2 regions of the Chryseomicrobium aureum genome follow, and region 1 is predicted to be linked to the other one. Evidence: riboswitches for the same ligand, from Rfam matches in the RefSeq annotation. Region 1 holds a riboswitch; the other holds the start of a gene.
What was found. A riboswitch is a leader RNA that binds a small molecule or an ion and turns the genes downstream of it on or off. The one in region 1 is predicted to bind lysine.
Positions count from the first base shown of each region.

Region 2: linked by a shared signal. The riboswitch ahead of ACF3OH_RS09215 (Na+/H+ antiporter NhaC family protein) and the one ahead of ACF3OH_RS08205 (aspartate kinase) in region 1 are both predicted to bind lysine.

Region 1 is NZ_CP171117.1:1,558,265-1,565,835, reverse strand. Features, by position in the region: gene ACF3OH_RS08225 (electron transfer flavoprotein subunit beta/FixA family protein) at 1-221, shown strand, start outside; gene ACF3OH_RS08220 (electron transfer flavoprotein subunit alpha/FixB family protein) at 257-1,231, shown strand; gene trxA (thioredoxin) at 1,335-1,649, shown strand; gene uvrC (excinuclease ABC subunit UvrC) at 1,741-3,534, shown strand; lysine riboswitch at 3,570-3,745, shown strand; gene ACF3OH_RS08205 (aspartate kinase) at 3,836-5,065, shown strand; gene ACF3OH_RS08200 (DUF2507 domain-containing protein) at 5,422-5,814, opposite strand; gene ACF3OH_RS08195 (succinate dehydrogenase cytochrome b558 subunit) at 6,099-6,710, shown strand; gene sdhA (succinate dehydrogenase flavoprotein subunit) at 6,744-7,571, shown strand, end outside.
Region 2 is NZ_CP171117.1:1,751,039-1,758,609, reverse strand. Features, by position in the region: gene sufB (Fe-S cluster assembly protein SufB) at 1-368, shown strand, start outside; gene ACF3OH_RS09235 (hypothetical protein) at 400-612, opposite strand; gene ACF3OH_RS09230 (DUF72 domain-containing protein) at 782-1,633, shown strand; gene ACF3OH_RS09225 (sulfite exporter TauE/SafE family protein) at 1,633-2,448, shown strand; gene ACF3OH_RS09220 (bifunctional metallophosphatase/5'-nucleotidase) at 2,460-3,809, shown strand; lysine riboswitch at 3,973-4,149, shown strand; gene ACF3OH_RS09215 (Na+/H+ antiporter NhaC family protein) at 4,261-5,826, shown strand; gene lipA (lipoyl synthase) at 5,941-6,870, shown strand; gene ACF3OH_RS09205 (YutD family protein) at 6,880-7,227, shown strand; gene ACF3OH_RS09200 (FAD-dependent oxidoreductase) at 7,399-7,571, opposite strand, start outside.

The DNA.
Region 1 (7,571 bases):
ACCCATCTCTTCCAGGTATCATGAAAGCAAAGAAAAAACCTCTTGAAGAGATCGAGTTAGACGATTTAGATATTGACGAAGATGATGTAGAAGCAAAAACAGAAACAATCGAAATCTATCTTCCTCCGAAGAAAGAAGCTGGAAAAGTTCTACAAGGCGACTTACAAGACCAAGTTAAGGAACTTGTCGGCTTACTCCGCACGGAAGCAAAAGTAATCTAAATCTGATTTGAACAACACTGAAGGAGGAACTTAGCATGTCAACGAAAGTACTTGTATTAGCAGAATCCCGTGAAGGATCTTTACGTAACGTTTCATTTGAAGCAATCGCAGCAGGTAAAAAAATCTCAGGTGGCGGAGAAGTTGTCTCAGTTTTACTTGGTGATTCAGTCGGCGACTTGGCAGCTGAACTAGGTGCTTATGGTGCGGACCGCGTCATCACTGTAGAACACCCACATTTAAAACAATATACTTCAGATGGATACGGTCAAGCATTGATGGCTGTTTTCGAACAAGAAAAGCCAGATGCTATCGTATTTGGTCACACAGCTCTAGGAAAAGATTTATCTCCTAAAGTTGCAGCAAAACTACAAGTCGGACTAGTATCCGATGTAACAGATATCGAAGGAGAAGGAGACGACGCAGTATTCGTTCGTCCGATCTACTCTGGTAAAGCGTTCGAAAAAGTAAAATTAAAAGATGAGTTAAAATTCATCACAATCCGTCCAAACAACATCGCGCCTCTTGCGAAAGAAGAAGGCAAGACTGCTGAAGTTGGATCTGTATCAGTAGATATCACGAACTTACGTACAATCATTAAAGAAGTTGTGCGCAAATCAACAGACGGCGTCGATCTTTCGGAAGCGAAAGTTGTTGTAGCGGGTGGTCGTGGTGTGAAGAGTGCAGAAGGTTTTGCGCCATTAAAAGAACTTGCTGACCTATTAGGTGGAGCAGTTGGTGCATCACGCGGAGCATGTGACGCGGATTATGTGGATTACTCATTACAAATCGGTCAAACTGGTAAAGTTGTTACACCTGACTTATACATCGCAGCAGGTATCTCTGGAGCAATCCAGCATTTAGCGGGTATGTCGAACTCTAAAGTCATTGTTGCAATCAACAAAGACCCAGAAGCAAGCATTTTCAAAGTTGCAGATTACGGAATTGTAGGGGATCTTTTCGAAGTCATTCCACTTCTAACAGAAGAGTTCCGCGCAGTTTTATCGAAGTAAACCAACCACTCGGCTTCCTTCACGGAAGTCGAGTTTTATTATTAGGTGGTTCGGGTATCATTTGATATAATCGCATATAGATACAAATGAAGGAGGAATTATCGTGGCAGTTACACACACAACAGATGCAACATTTGCACAAGATACACAAGAAGGTTTAGTACTAGTAGACTTTTGGGCACCATGGTGTGGACCATGTAAAATGATCGCTCCAGTTCTTGAAGAGCTTGACGGCGAACTATCTGACAAAGTAAAAATTACAAAGTTAGATGTAGATGAGAACCAAGCAACTGCTAGCCAGTTCGGGGTTATGTCGATTCCAACATTGATCCTTTTCAAAGACGGTCAACCAGTCGATAAAGTGGTTGGTTACCAACCAAAAGAAAACCTTGCAAACTTAGTAAACAAACACGCGTAAGTCATAGAGCCGGAGTCCTTAGGGGATTCCGGTTTTTTCAAAGGACCACTCGAACACTTGTACGGAACGCGTGCAGAAAGTAGGTGCACATATGAACGAACTCGTTCGGCAAAAATCAGAGATCCTTCCCGAACAACCTGGGTGCTATTTGATGAAAGATGGCAACGGAACCATCATTTATGTCGGGAAGGCAAAAGTGTTAAAAAACCGAGTCCGCTCGTATTTCACGGGAACACATAATGGGAAGACTCAGCGACTCGTGCAGGACATCCAAGACTTTGAATACATCGTCACGTCGTCCGACTTAGAAGCACTCATTCTAGAGCTTCATCTAATCAAAAAGCATGACCCTAAATACAATGTCATGCTTAAAGACGACAAGACGTATCCATATATAAAAATTACAGGGGACGCCTACCCACGCATTATTACAACGCGCACAGTACGAAAAGATAACGGGAAATATTTTGGGCCGTATCCGAACGTCTATGCAGCGAATGAGACGCGGAAGCTCTTGGACCGTATTTATCCATTCCGAAAATGTGTGAAGATGCCCGACCGCTTATGCCTCTATTATCATATTGGTCAATGCTTAGGGCCGTGTGTGAAAGAAATCCCACGATCGGAATTCCAGTACATGATTGATGAAGTTTCCAAGTTCTTAAATGGGGGCCATATTAAAGTGCGCACAGAGCTTGAACAGAAGATGATGACAGCCGCAGAATCTATGGAATACGAGCGTGCAAAAGAATACCGAGATCAAATCGCGCACATCGATACCGTTATGGAAAAACAAAAGATGCAGATGAATGATTTCACCAATCGGGACGTCTTTGGTTACGCTGTCGACAAAGGGTGGATGTGTGTACAAGTCTTCTTTATTCGCCAAGGGAAGTTGATTGAGCGGGATGCGTCGATGTTTCCGATATACGGAGAGCCGGAAGAAGAGTTTTTAACATTTATCGGTCGTTTTTATGAGCAGCCGTCCCACATCAAACCGAAAGAACTTCTTGTCCCTGGAACTGTCGATGCGGAAATCATTCACCAGTTATTAGATGTAAAAGTAGCCGTACCGCAACGAGGGAAAAAACTAGAACTTGTGAATTTGGCCATCAATAATGCAGAAGTGGCCTTGAACGAAAAGTTCCATTTAGTCGAGCGTCAAGAAGAGCGAACTATTGGGGCAATAGAGCAACTTGGGCTTCATATGGGCATTCCTGCTCCGCGTCGCATTGAAGCATTTGATAACTCCCATATTTACGGGACAGATCCAGTTTCTGCGATGGTCGTATTTGAAGACGGAAAACCTTTAAGAAAAGAATACCGAAAGTACAAAACAAAGACGGCTGAAAAACATGATGACTACGGAGCGATGCGTGAAGTGATTCGTCGTCGTTATACACGTGTGCTTCGGGAACGTTTGCCTCTTCCGGATTTAATTTTGATTGATGGGGGAAAAGGGCAGATGTCGTCTGCGCGTGAAGTATTAGAAGATGAACTCGGCCTTGATATTCCTATTGCAGGTCTGGCAAAAGATTTGAAACACCAAACGGCAGAACTTCTTTACGGAGAGCCTCCGCTTCCTGTTGCCATGAAGCGGACGTCGCAAGAGTTTTATTTGCTGCAACGCATTCAAGATGAAGTGCACCGGTTTGCGATTACATTCCATCGCCAACAACGTCAAAAAAATAGTATCCAATCGATTTTGGATACGATTCCTGGCGTGGGACCAAAGCGCCGTCAACAACTTATGAAGCACTTTGGTTCGGTGAAAAACATGAAAGCAGGTACTGTGGAAGAGTTTATACAAGCAGGTCTTCCGGAGGCGCTTGCTGTTGCGGTTCAAAAAAAATTAACAGAAGAAACATTGCCTTCGCCGGAATAGTGTGCTAAAGTATTCCTAATTTCATATTCACTTTACGTGAAGATAGAGGTGCGAGCGTCAACAGTACCATTTTTGAGGATGACAGATCCGACGACAAAATGGGAAAGGGGCAATCGCCGAAATGAAGAGCTGCTGATCCAGCGCTTCGTTGGTCTTGTGTTGAACAAACCCAAGATTGTCAGAATACACATTCTGGAGGGCTATCTTGCATGGACATATACTTTGACCGTGTTAGACAAAATGCTTTCCATTCGTGGAAAGCATTTTTTTGTCCCATCCGCTACCGGAGGAGATTAGGAAAATGGCAATTGTCGTCATGAAATTTGGAGGAACATCGGTTGGCTCAGTAGAGCGTATCCGAAATGCAGCACGTCGCGTCATCATGGAATCAGAACAAGGGAATCAAGTCGTAGTCGTTGTATCTGCAATGGGCAAAACAACCGATCACTTGGTTACACTTGCAGAAGAAATCACATCGTCGCCATCAAAACGAGAGATGGATATGCTCTTATCGACTGGCGAACAGGTCTCGATGTCATTGCTTGCAATGGCACTTGAGACACAAGGCTACCCAGCCGTTTCTATGACAGGATGGCAGGCAGAGTTACAAACTGAAAAAGTGCATCGCAATGCACGAATCGTTTCACTGAAAGGTGACAAAATTCGTGCGAAGCTAGATGCTGGAAATATAGTCGTCGCTGCTGGTTTCCAAGGTATTACAGAAGACGGGGAAATTACTACACTTGGCCGCGGAGGTTCAGATACAACGGCCGTCGCAATTGCTGCAGCTGTTGGAGCCATACGCTGTGATATTTATACAGACGTGGATGGAGTCTATACATCCGACCCACGCTTTGTTGAAGGTGCACGTAAATTACAATCAATTGAGTACGATGAGATGTTAGAGCTTGCGAACTTAGGCGCAGGTGTCTTACATCCACGCGCTGTTGAGTATGCGAAAAACTACAAAATTCCACTGACTGTCCGCTCGAGTTTGACAGATCAGGAGGGGACAGTTATTGAGGAGGTTACATCGATGGAGTCGAATCTGATTGTACGAGGTGTGGCATTTGAATCCGATGTCGTTCGGTTAACAATAGGATATGAAAAAGCATTTAATGGGTCACTCGCTATGATCTTTACGACACTAGCAAAACACAATATCGATGTCGATATCATTGTGCAATCTATAGTCGATGGCACATCGCCAACGGTTTCGTTCACGATTAAAAAAGAAGCATTGTCCGAAGCGATTCAAGTATTAGAAGAGAAAAAACAAGAGCTAGGGTTCCAAGTGGCAGATTTCGAAGTCGGCCTTGCAAAAGTATCGATTGTAGGATCAGGAATGGTTTCCAATCCAGGAGTAGCAGCACAAATGTTTGATCGCTTACGCCAAGAATCGGTTCCAGTTAAAATGGTCAGTACATCAGAAATCAAAGTATCTGTAGTCGTTCCGCAACAACAGATGATTCAGTCGGCGAATGCGCTTCACGACGAGTTCCGCTTGTCGGAGCTCGAGGTACAAGTGTAAACTTTCGTTTGAGTAGATAAAGAACAGCTCCTTCTCGCACTCTCGTTGCGGGGAAGGGGTTGTTTTTTTGTACTAGAAGACTGCGAATTAGTTTCCATAATATGACTGAGGGCACAAACCAGCCATTTGAGGGCACAGAACCGCTCGATCGCGGCACAAACAACGAAATTGAGGGCATAAACAATTCTGAGAGAAATCTACCCTGTGAAAAAAATGACCATAAAAAAGAATGCTGATTTCGACATCAGCATTCTACAAAATAGTTACAATAGTGTGAACAAAACACGCAATTTGTTCACAAATGTGAGCAGATAAATGGGAGCGCTCTCACACCAGATGTAAACTAAAGACAACTGCTATTCTGATTTTGTTGTAAAAACAACAAGTGTAGATGAGACATCTTCCAGACACTCCGTCATCCGACTCTCTAACTGTTCAAGTTGCTCTGCTAAAAATCCTGCCTCAAGCTTGAAGCAGCGATCGGCCCGCGACGATGAACGAATCGTGTCCTGTAGGTGGAAGATGCTTTCACGCTTTGCTTGTTTATGTACTCGCAACTCGCCCCAGCCGGCTTGTTGAAAGAACGCACAAATCTCATCAACCGACTGACATCGGAATTTTCGAGCCAAATCTTTACCGGCCCAATATAAAACTTCCTGTTCATGTTTTCCTAATAGGTTGGCAATCAGGTGGTCACGAATCAATTCGTACCCAAACTGAGGAATCATTTTTTCTTGTGTCTTTTCCATACAGTCCACTCACTTTCCGAAATCAACGATATCAGTATAGCATGTAGTACTAAAATTTGCGTATGTGAAAAAAGACACAATGCATTGCAACCCTTAGAGACATCTAGACTTTGAGAAGGATTCTCAATCCCAAAGTGCCTTGACCTGCCTATACTAGGGGAGTACAATAGTTATGTTAAACTACAAGGCCGTTACGAACGACGATATTTCGCTCGTCGTAACATTCATTGAATTGTCACATCGCCGTGGCAACTCAATCGCAAAATTTGAGGGGGGTAACCATCTTGGCGAAAAACAACGAATTTCTTTGGCGTCGTCTGCATTCCTTATTAGGAATTATCCCGGTTGGGCTGTTCTTAACACAGCATTTAATTGTCAACCACTTTGCAACACGCGGAGAACAAGCATTTAACGATGCAGCACACTTTATGGAAAGCTTACCATTCCGTTATGCACTTGAAATCTTTGTAATTTTCTTACCTTTAATGTTCCACGCATTTTACGGAATCTACATTGCTTTCACTGCAAAAAATAACACGAAACGCTTTAGCACATTCCGTAACTGGCTGTTCGTGGCACAACGTATCACAGGGATTTTCTTAGTAGTATTCATTGCATGGCACGTATACGAAACACGCTGGCAGGTTGCAATCGGAGCAGATACAGCTGACTTCAACATGATGGCTGATATTCTAGCGAATCCTTGGATGTTTGGTTTCTACGTTGCTGGTGTTGTGGCAGCAACTTTCCACTTTGCGAATGGTATTTGGTCATTCCTAGTAAGTTGGGGGATTACACAATCCGCTGCTTCACAACGTTTGGCTACATACGCAACTCTAGGTATTTTCGTAGCATTGACAGTAGTGGGTATCCGCGCATTGCTTGCATTCGTCTAAACCACTACTAAAAATTCGAGGAGTGAGAAAAGCATGGCAAAAAGTAAATTGATCGTTGTCGGTGGAGGCCTTGCAGGTCTTATGGCAACTATGAAAGCTGCCGAAAATGGCACGCCTGTTGATTTATTCTCATTAGTTCCAGTAAAGCGCTCTCATTCAGTGTGTGCGCAAGGTGGAATTAATGGTGCAGTTAACACAAAAGGTGAAGGAGATTCAACGTACAAACACTTTGACGATACAGTGTATGGCGGTGACTTCTTAGCGAACCAAGGCCCTGTAAAGGCAATGGCTGATGCAGCACCTGGAATTATTCACTTATTTGACCGTATGGGTGTTATGTTCAACCGTACTCCAGAAGGTCTTTTAGATTTCCGCCGCTTTGGTGGAACACTTTATCACCGTACAGCATTCGCTGGTGCGACAACTGGTCAACAGTTACTATACGCACTTGACGAGCAAGTACGTCGCTACGAAGTAGACGGTTTAGTCACGAAATACGAAGGATGGGAATTCCTCGGTATTATTAAAGATGACGAAGGCGTTTGCCGTGGTATTAAAGCACAAAACTTAAACACTGGAGAAATCCAAGCGTTCCGTTCAGATGCTGTAATTATGGCAACGGGTGGACCTGGTATCATCTTCGGTAAAACAACGAACTCTATCATCAACACAGGTTCTGCAGCGTCTATCGTGTACCAACAAGGTGCAAAATACGCAAATGGTGAATTCATTCAGATTCACCCAACTGCAATCCCTGGTGATGACAAACTTCGTCTGATGTCAGAATCAGCGCGTGGTGAGGGTGGACGTGTTTGGACATACAAAGACGGGAAGCCTTGGTACTTCCTAGAAGAGAAATAT
Region 2 (7,571 bases), 190 kb from region 1:
CGAAATCGATTTCGAAGCAAGGTGGTAAAGTAACGTACCGCGGAATCGTTCGTTTCGGACGTAACGCACACGGAGCTCGTGCCAACATCGAGTGTGATACGTTGATTATGGATAACCAATCGACATCGGATACAATTCCTTACAACGAAATCATGAATGACAATATTTCTCTTGAGCACGAAGCGAAAGTTTCGAAAGTGTCTGAAGAGCAACTGTTCTACTTGATGAGTCGTGGTTTGAGTGAAGAAGAAGCGACAGAAATGATCGTTATGGGCTTCATCGAACCATTCACAAAAGAACTTCCAATGGAATACGCAGTAGAGATGAACCGTCTAATTAAGTTCGAGATGGAAGGCTCTATTGGATAATAAATAATAATAAAAAAACTCTGTTCCCGGATTACAACCCGGGAAACAGAGTTTTTTGTTTATTGTACGAAATGAGCCAGCTATCTATGTATTCTTTTTGGAAAGAATAGCGTTTACCAAAAGATACATAATGAGGTATCAAACGTTTTTCGATTAGAAATAGAATTTCAGCTTCAGAAAAGCGTTCTTCACTTTGCTGATTCAAGTACTCAAGCAGTGCATCGATTCCATAGAATCTATTCATCATGTCACCTCCCGCCAAACGCTCCTCCTAGAAAGAACACTTAGCACGAGTTACGAGATGAGCACTCCTTATACTACTATAATACCCCCTCTTAAAAACTATAAACCAAGAGAGAATCAAAGAAATTTCGAGAATGAAAATGGTACACTACTATAGAAGAGGTGAGGATATGATACAGCTTGGTCTTACAGGATGGGGAGATCATCCTGACTTGTATCAAGGGACTGCAAAACAAAGATTACAAGACTACAGCGCCCATTTTCCGATTGTGGAACTTGATGCCATGTTTTATGCAGTACAACCCCAAAAAAACAATGAAAAATGGATTGCCGAAACGCCAGATACCTTTCAATTCATTATTAAAACTTACCAACAACTTACGGGACACTTGCGAGAAGAAAGTCCTTTCGCTTCTCTAGACGAAGCATTTGAAGCCTATCGACTCGCTGTCCGCCCCTATAAAGAAGCTGGGAAGCTAGGCGCCATTTTAGCTCAATATCCACCTTGGTTTGATTGTACAAAAGAGAATGTGGAAGAGCTTCGAAGATTACGATCAGAACTAGAAGAGTTTGATGTGGCGATTGAATTCCGCCATCAATCCTGGTACGAGGAACGGTTCCGAGAGAAAACGTTCGAATTTTTAAAAGAAAACAACTTTATCCATAGTATTTGTGATGAACCGCAGTCTGGAGAGGGAAGTATTCCATTTGTTCCAGAAGTCACCGCGAGCAAAGCCTTACTTCGCTTTCACGGTCGAAATGTTGCGGCTTGGCAGGCACCTGTTACACGTCAGAACTGGCGAGAAATTCGCTATCTCTATGACTATTCAAAAAAAGAATTAGAACAACTTGCTGAAGAAATAAAAAAAATAAATCAACAAGCAGACACAACCTTTGTATTGTTCAATAACAACTCGGGTGGACATGCAGCAGCTAATGCAAAACATCTGCAACAGATGCTCGACATCACCTATGAGGGCCTTGCACCTAAGCAGCTTGATTTATTCGGAGGAGAATTGTAATGGAATGGCTGTTATTAGTAGTTATTGGTCTTTTTAGTGGAATTGTAGGGTCTGTCGTTGGACTTGGCGGCGGCGTCATCTTAGTCCCGGCTATTGTCTACTTAGGCTCTATCGGCTGGATCGACGGTATTACGCCACAAACCGTAGTGGGTTTATCCGTCATTATGATGATTTTCGTCGGGCTATCTTCAACAATTGCCTACATGAAAAAGAAGACGGTAGATTTTAAAAGTGGCTTCATCTTTTTTGCAGGGAGCGCACCTGGAACTGTTGTCGGTGCATTTGTAAACAGAGGGCTGGATCTTCCATCGTTTCAATTGTATTTTGGTATCATGATGGTTTTTCTCGCACTATTACTTCTTGTACGTAAGTACGTGAAACCAGTGGAATGGTTTGTGAAAAATGGTCGGAAGACAACATTTGAAGATGCAAGAGGTACCTATGTGTACGGATATCCGATTTGGTTCGCTGTTCTCTTAACCTTCGGAATAGGATTTAGTTCGGGATTATTCGGAATAGGTGGAGGCTCTATGCTCGTACCGGCTATGTTATTGCTCTTCTTATTCCCACCACATGTAGCAGTCGGAACGTCTATGTTCATGGTATTTTTATCAGCACTCGTCAATTCCATCACACATATATCACTCGGCAATGTACCCTGGCTATACACGATTCCGGTTATTCCTGCAGCCTACATCGGAGCAAAAGTAGGGGCATACTTAAATCATCGTCTAAACTCAGATAGTTTAGTCATCTTACTTCAAATTGTGTTATTGCTATTAGGCATACGTTCTATATACGACGGACTCATGTAGGAGGTGAAGAGATGGGGACACTTCATATTATTCATACAAACGATTTACATAGTCATTTTGAAAATTGGGAAGCGATAGTAGCGAAGATTACGGCTTATAAGAAAAGTTTGCCTGCTGGAGACGATCTACTAGTCATGGACCTCGGTGATCATTTAGACCGTTCCCATGTCTTTACTGAAGCGACAGCTGGAAAAGGGAATGTGGAACTTTTAAATGAAGCAGGCTATCATTTTGTAACAATCGGAAACAATGAAGGGATTACACTTTCTCATGAACAGTTAGAGACCCTGTATTCAGAAGCTCAGTTTGAGGTCGTACTCAGTAATTTTTTTGAACCAGACGGCACGAGACCAGAGTGGTTACATCCTTATGTGATTCACACCACATCGTTCGGAAAGAGAATCGGTCTATTTGGTGTCACTGCTGCTTACGACGAATACTACAAGCAACTTGGATGGCACGTTACATCTCCACTTGATTCCGTAAAAGAGATTATTCAAGTGCTGGCACCTCAAGTAGATTTGGTACTATGTCTTGCGCATGTGGGACGAACAATGGAAGAAGAAATCGCAGAACAATTTCCCGAAGTCGATTTACTATTTGGAGCACACACTCATCACACGTATTCAGATAATTACGTTTGGGGACGTACGCATTTATCGGCAGGAGGAAAATGGGGAATGCACATAGGTGTAGCTGTCATCCAGTTTACTGAAACTGCACCTACAATCACCACGACACTGCATCCAGTGCAGCCGAGCTCATCGGATACGACAAACAGCAAACTAATAGAACGTGGAGAAAAACTATTAGAGGTCTCGGTTTTTTCAAACGATGAACATCTTCCAACCGCATGGGAAGTGGAATCAAAATTAAGTGAACGATTAGGCGAAGCGCTCATCACCTATACAGAAGCGGATTGCGCGCTTTTTCCTGCGGGGTTGTTACTTACAGACCTCTATCCAGGAGAAATATCTGCGAAGATGATGCATGATTTGTTACCGCATCCCATCAATCCATGTATTGTCACTTGTACAGGTGCTGATTTGATTGAAGCCTATAGGATCGCTCAAAATGACAAGTGGCCAACGCTTGAAGTACGCGGTTTAGGATTTCGAGGAAAGCAACTTGGGAAGTTGATTTTCGCGAACTTTGTGAAAACTGGCGTAGGGTACCAGGTGAATGGGGAGCCATTAGAGACTAAGAAAAACTATAAGCTGGCTACAGTGGATATGTTCACGTTCGGGTACTTCTTCCCGAGATTTAAAGAATTACCAAAAGTATATTTTATGCCTGAAACAATTCGAGATGTATTTATTCACTATTCCGCTTCATCAAATGATTCTAAACGCATAAAGTAAACAAAGGAGGAGATTTAAGTAGTCTTCCGTACTTAAATGATATTGAGTATGACATGGAAACGATCCAGGAAGAGGGAGGCGTTGTATTTTTTGTTCCTCTCGCCTGAAAATAAGGGGTTGTCAGACGTCTTTATTCTTGTTAAGCTTAAAGGGAATTGAATATTATCTAGGTAGAGGCCGCAGAGCTTAAGAGTATAATACGGGAGTTTGACAACTAAGATCGTGTTAAAAAGGAAGCTTTGCCGAAGTGATTTGTGTCGTCACACATAAATCATTGGGGTTATTTTGAATAAAAATAACACTGTCATTTGCATTCGGCAAATGGAGAGCTACAGTCAGTTGAGACAGTTAAGGGAAATTCCCTTGTATGCCAGCCTAATGATTTATTTAGGCTGGTTTTTTGTTTCACTTTTATGATCTGTAACTCCGCCTAAAAGGAGGAGAAACGTCAATGGAAGCTACAATTTTTTCACTTTTGCCACCGGTGTTGGCAATCACAATGGTACTCATTACACGTCGAGTATTATTATCACTAGGTGTCGGGATAGTCTCGGCCGCATTTTTACTACATGAATTTGCACCAGTAGATTCTCTGCAATCATTATGGGCGGCATTCCAACTATCGTTTTGGGATGACGGATTCAATGCGTACAACGTCTTCATTTTATTATTTATTCTAAGCTTAGGCGTTATTACTGCACTTGTTACATTATCAGGAGGTAGCCGAGCGTTTGCTGCTTGGGCTATGAAGCGCGTCAAGACACGTCGCGGCGCAAAATTGCTTACTGCATTTATTGGAATCTTAATTTTTATCGATGACTATTTTAATGCATTAGCGGTTGGTCAAATTGCTCGACCTATCACAGATTCACACAAAATCTCCCGTGCAAAACTAGCTTATTTTATTGATTCTACATCTGCACCGATTTGTGTTGTCTCGCCAATCTCTAGTTGGGGCGCGTATTTGATCAGTTTGCTTGGTGGTATTTTTACAACGTACGCAATTGTTGCGTACACACCTCTAGAAGCATTTGTATTGATGGCACCAATGAATTACTACGTAGTAGCGGCGATTGCCGTTGTATTCTTCGTAGCTGCAACAGATTTTGATTTATTTGCAATGAAGGCACACGAGCGTCGTGCTCTTGAAACAGGTCAACTGTTTGACCCAGAAAAAGACGTGGCTGGAGAAATCAAAGAAGAATTTCCTGAGCACAATCATGGAAAAGTGACAGACTTAGTCCTACCAATTGTAACGCTCATTGCAGCTACAGTTGGTGCGATGCTCGTGACGGGTAATCAAGCAGGTGGTTCATGGAATCTGTTTACGATTTTCGAAAACACTGATGTACCGAAATCTCTATTGATTGGTGGACTTGCGGGTGTAACTGTTGCGTTGTTCTTGTATCTGCGTCAGTTTGATAAAAATCCAGAAGCGGATGCAGCGCATATCGGAACGGCATTTCTATCCGGAATTCGCTCGATGATGCCAGCAGTACTTATTCTGATTTTTGCTTGGGCGCTCACATACTTGATTTCTGAATTGCAAACAGGTGAGTACTTGGCACAAGTCGTAAGCAACAACAATATTCCAGAGTGGATTTTACCAGCATTGTTATTTGTGTTGACGGCAGTTATGGCATTCTCAACAGGAACGTCGTGGGGCTCATTTGGAATATTGATTCCGATTGGAGCAGATATCGCAATGGCTGTGAATCCAGAACTTCTTCTACCAGTACTATCAGCTGTACTTGCTGGAGCAGTATTTGGAGATCACTGTTCACCGATTTCAGATACGACGATCATGTCTGCAACAGGAGCAGGATCCAACCTGTATGATCACGTCACAACACAACTTCCGTATGCCATCATTAGTGCAGTCATTGCCACTGTGGGCTATTTAACACTTGGATTTACAGGTTCAGCTTGGATTGGACTTGGCGTAGTTATCGTGTTACTTATTGCATTGTTTATTTTCTGGACGGCAAAAGAAAAAGTACAAGAAAAGACGGCATAATAAATGAAACCACCAGCGAAATTTGCCGGTGGTTTTGTCATGACAGTCAATTGTAGGGAATTCTAAAGTATGATATATTGACAACAGGATAGACTAAGGATGGGGGCTACCGCAATGACATCTTGTAAACCAACTACAGAACGCGAACGTAAGCCGGAGTGGCTAAAAATTAAACTCAATACCAATGAAGAGTATACAGGCTTGAAAAAATTAATGCGTGAAAATAATCTAAATACTGTATGTGAAGAAGCGCGTTGTCCAAACATTCATGAGTGTTGGGGAACACGTCGTACTGCTACATTCATGATTTTGGGTGCAGTTTGTACGCGTGCGTGTCGTTTCTGTGCTGTGAAAACTGGACTTCCAAATGAGCTAGACCTCGCAGAACCAGAACGCGTAGCAGATAGCGTTGTCATCATGAACTTGAAACATGCTGTAGTCACAGCTGTAGCACGTGATGATTTAAAAGATGGCGGTTCAAAAGTATTTGCAGAAACGGTACGTGCGATTCGTCGCAAAAATCCATTCACAACAGTTGAAGTTTTACCTTCTGACATGGGTGGGGTGGAAGAAAACCTGCGCACATTAATGGATGCAAAACCAGACATTTTAAACCACAACATTGAAACCGTGCGTCGCTTAACACCAAGGGTTCGTGCACGTGCTACATACGATCGCTCACTTGAGTTTTTACGCCGTGCAAAAGAGATGCAACCGGACATCCCAACGAAGTCGTCACTGATGCTTGGACTTGGAGAGACATGGGAAGAAATTATCGAAGTTATGGACGACCTACGTGCAAACAATGTGGATATCATGACGATCGGTCAGTATTTGCAACCAACGAAAAAACATTTAAAAGTACAAAAATATTACACACCACACGAGTTCGGAAAGCTGCGTAAAATTGCGATGGAAAAAGGCTTCTCGCATTGTGAGGCGGGCCCACTCGTTCGAAGCAGTTACCATGCGGATGAACAAGTCAATGCTGCAGCAAAACAACGACAAGCAGCTGGCGAAGAAGAACTCGCTGTGCAGAATTAGGTGAAACTAGTGACACGTATTCATTTAGAAGGTTTTCAATATGAAGTAGTAGAAGAGTTTCGCGAAGGGTTTAATCAAGAGGTTTTAGAAGAACGCTACAGCGATGTCCTACAAAAATATGATTATATTTTTGGTGACTGGGGTTATGGTCAACTTCGACTTCGTGGATTCTACGAAGACTCAAACTCCAAAGCGACGTTTGATACAAAAATCGGGACAATCCACGATTACATTTTAGAGTATTGTAATTTTGGCTGTGCCTACTTTTTGCTGAAGAAGCTTGGGAAGATTCAAGTGGAGAAACAACCAGAAGTGGTAGCAATTGAAGAGGTAGTGAAAGAAGAGAAGGCGGACTAGTTCCGGCTTCTTTTTTTATAGATTTAAAAAGTAAGTTGAGTGAAGTGGAGGGGCTGACTCCGGAGGGATTTCTAGGAGGCGCAACTCGATTTCAATCGCCGAATATCGACGCGCCCTCGGAAAGCAGCCCCGCAACGGAACTCAACGTCTTGAAGTCGGCTCCACATCTACCTACAATCGATATTTTCGCATGAAATTCTGATCGATTCGATTCTTTAGCTTCCAAGCAAGTTTTCCTTTAAAACTTTTGTTACCATACAGAGCAAGAGCTCGACGGTTGCCGAGAGATAAAATTGAGAGTTGGTTAGATTTGGGTTCATACGCTCGTAACTTCTGATTCAAAA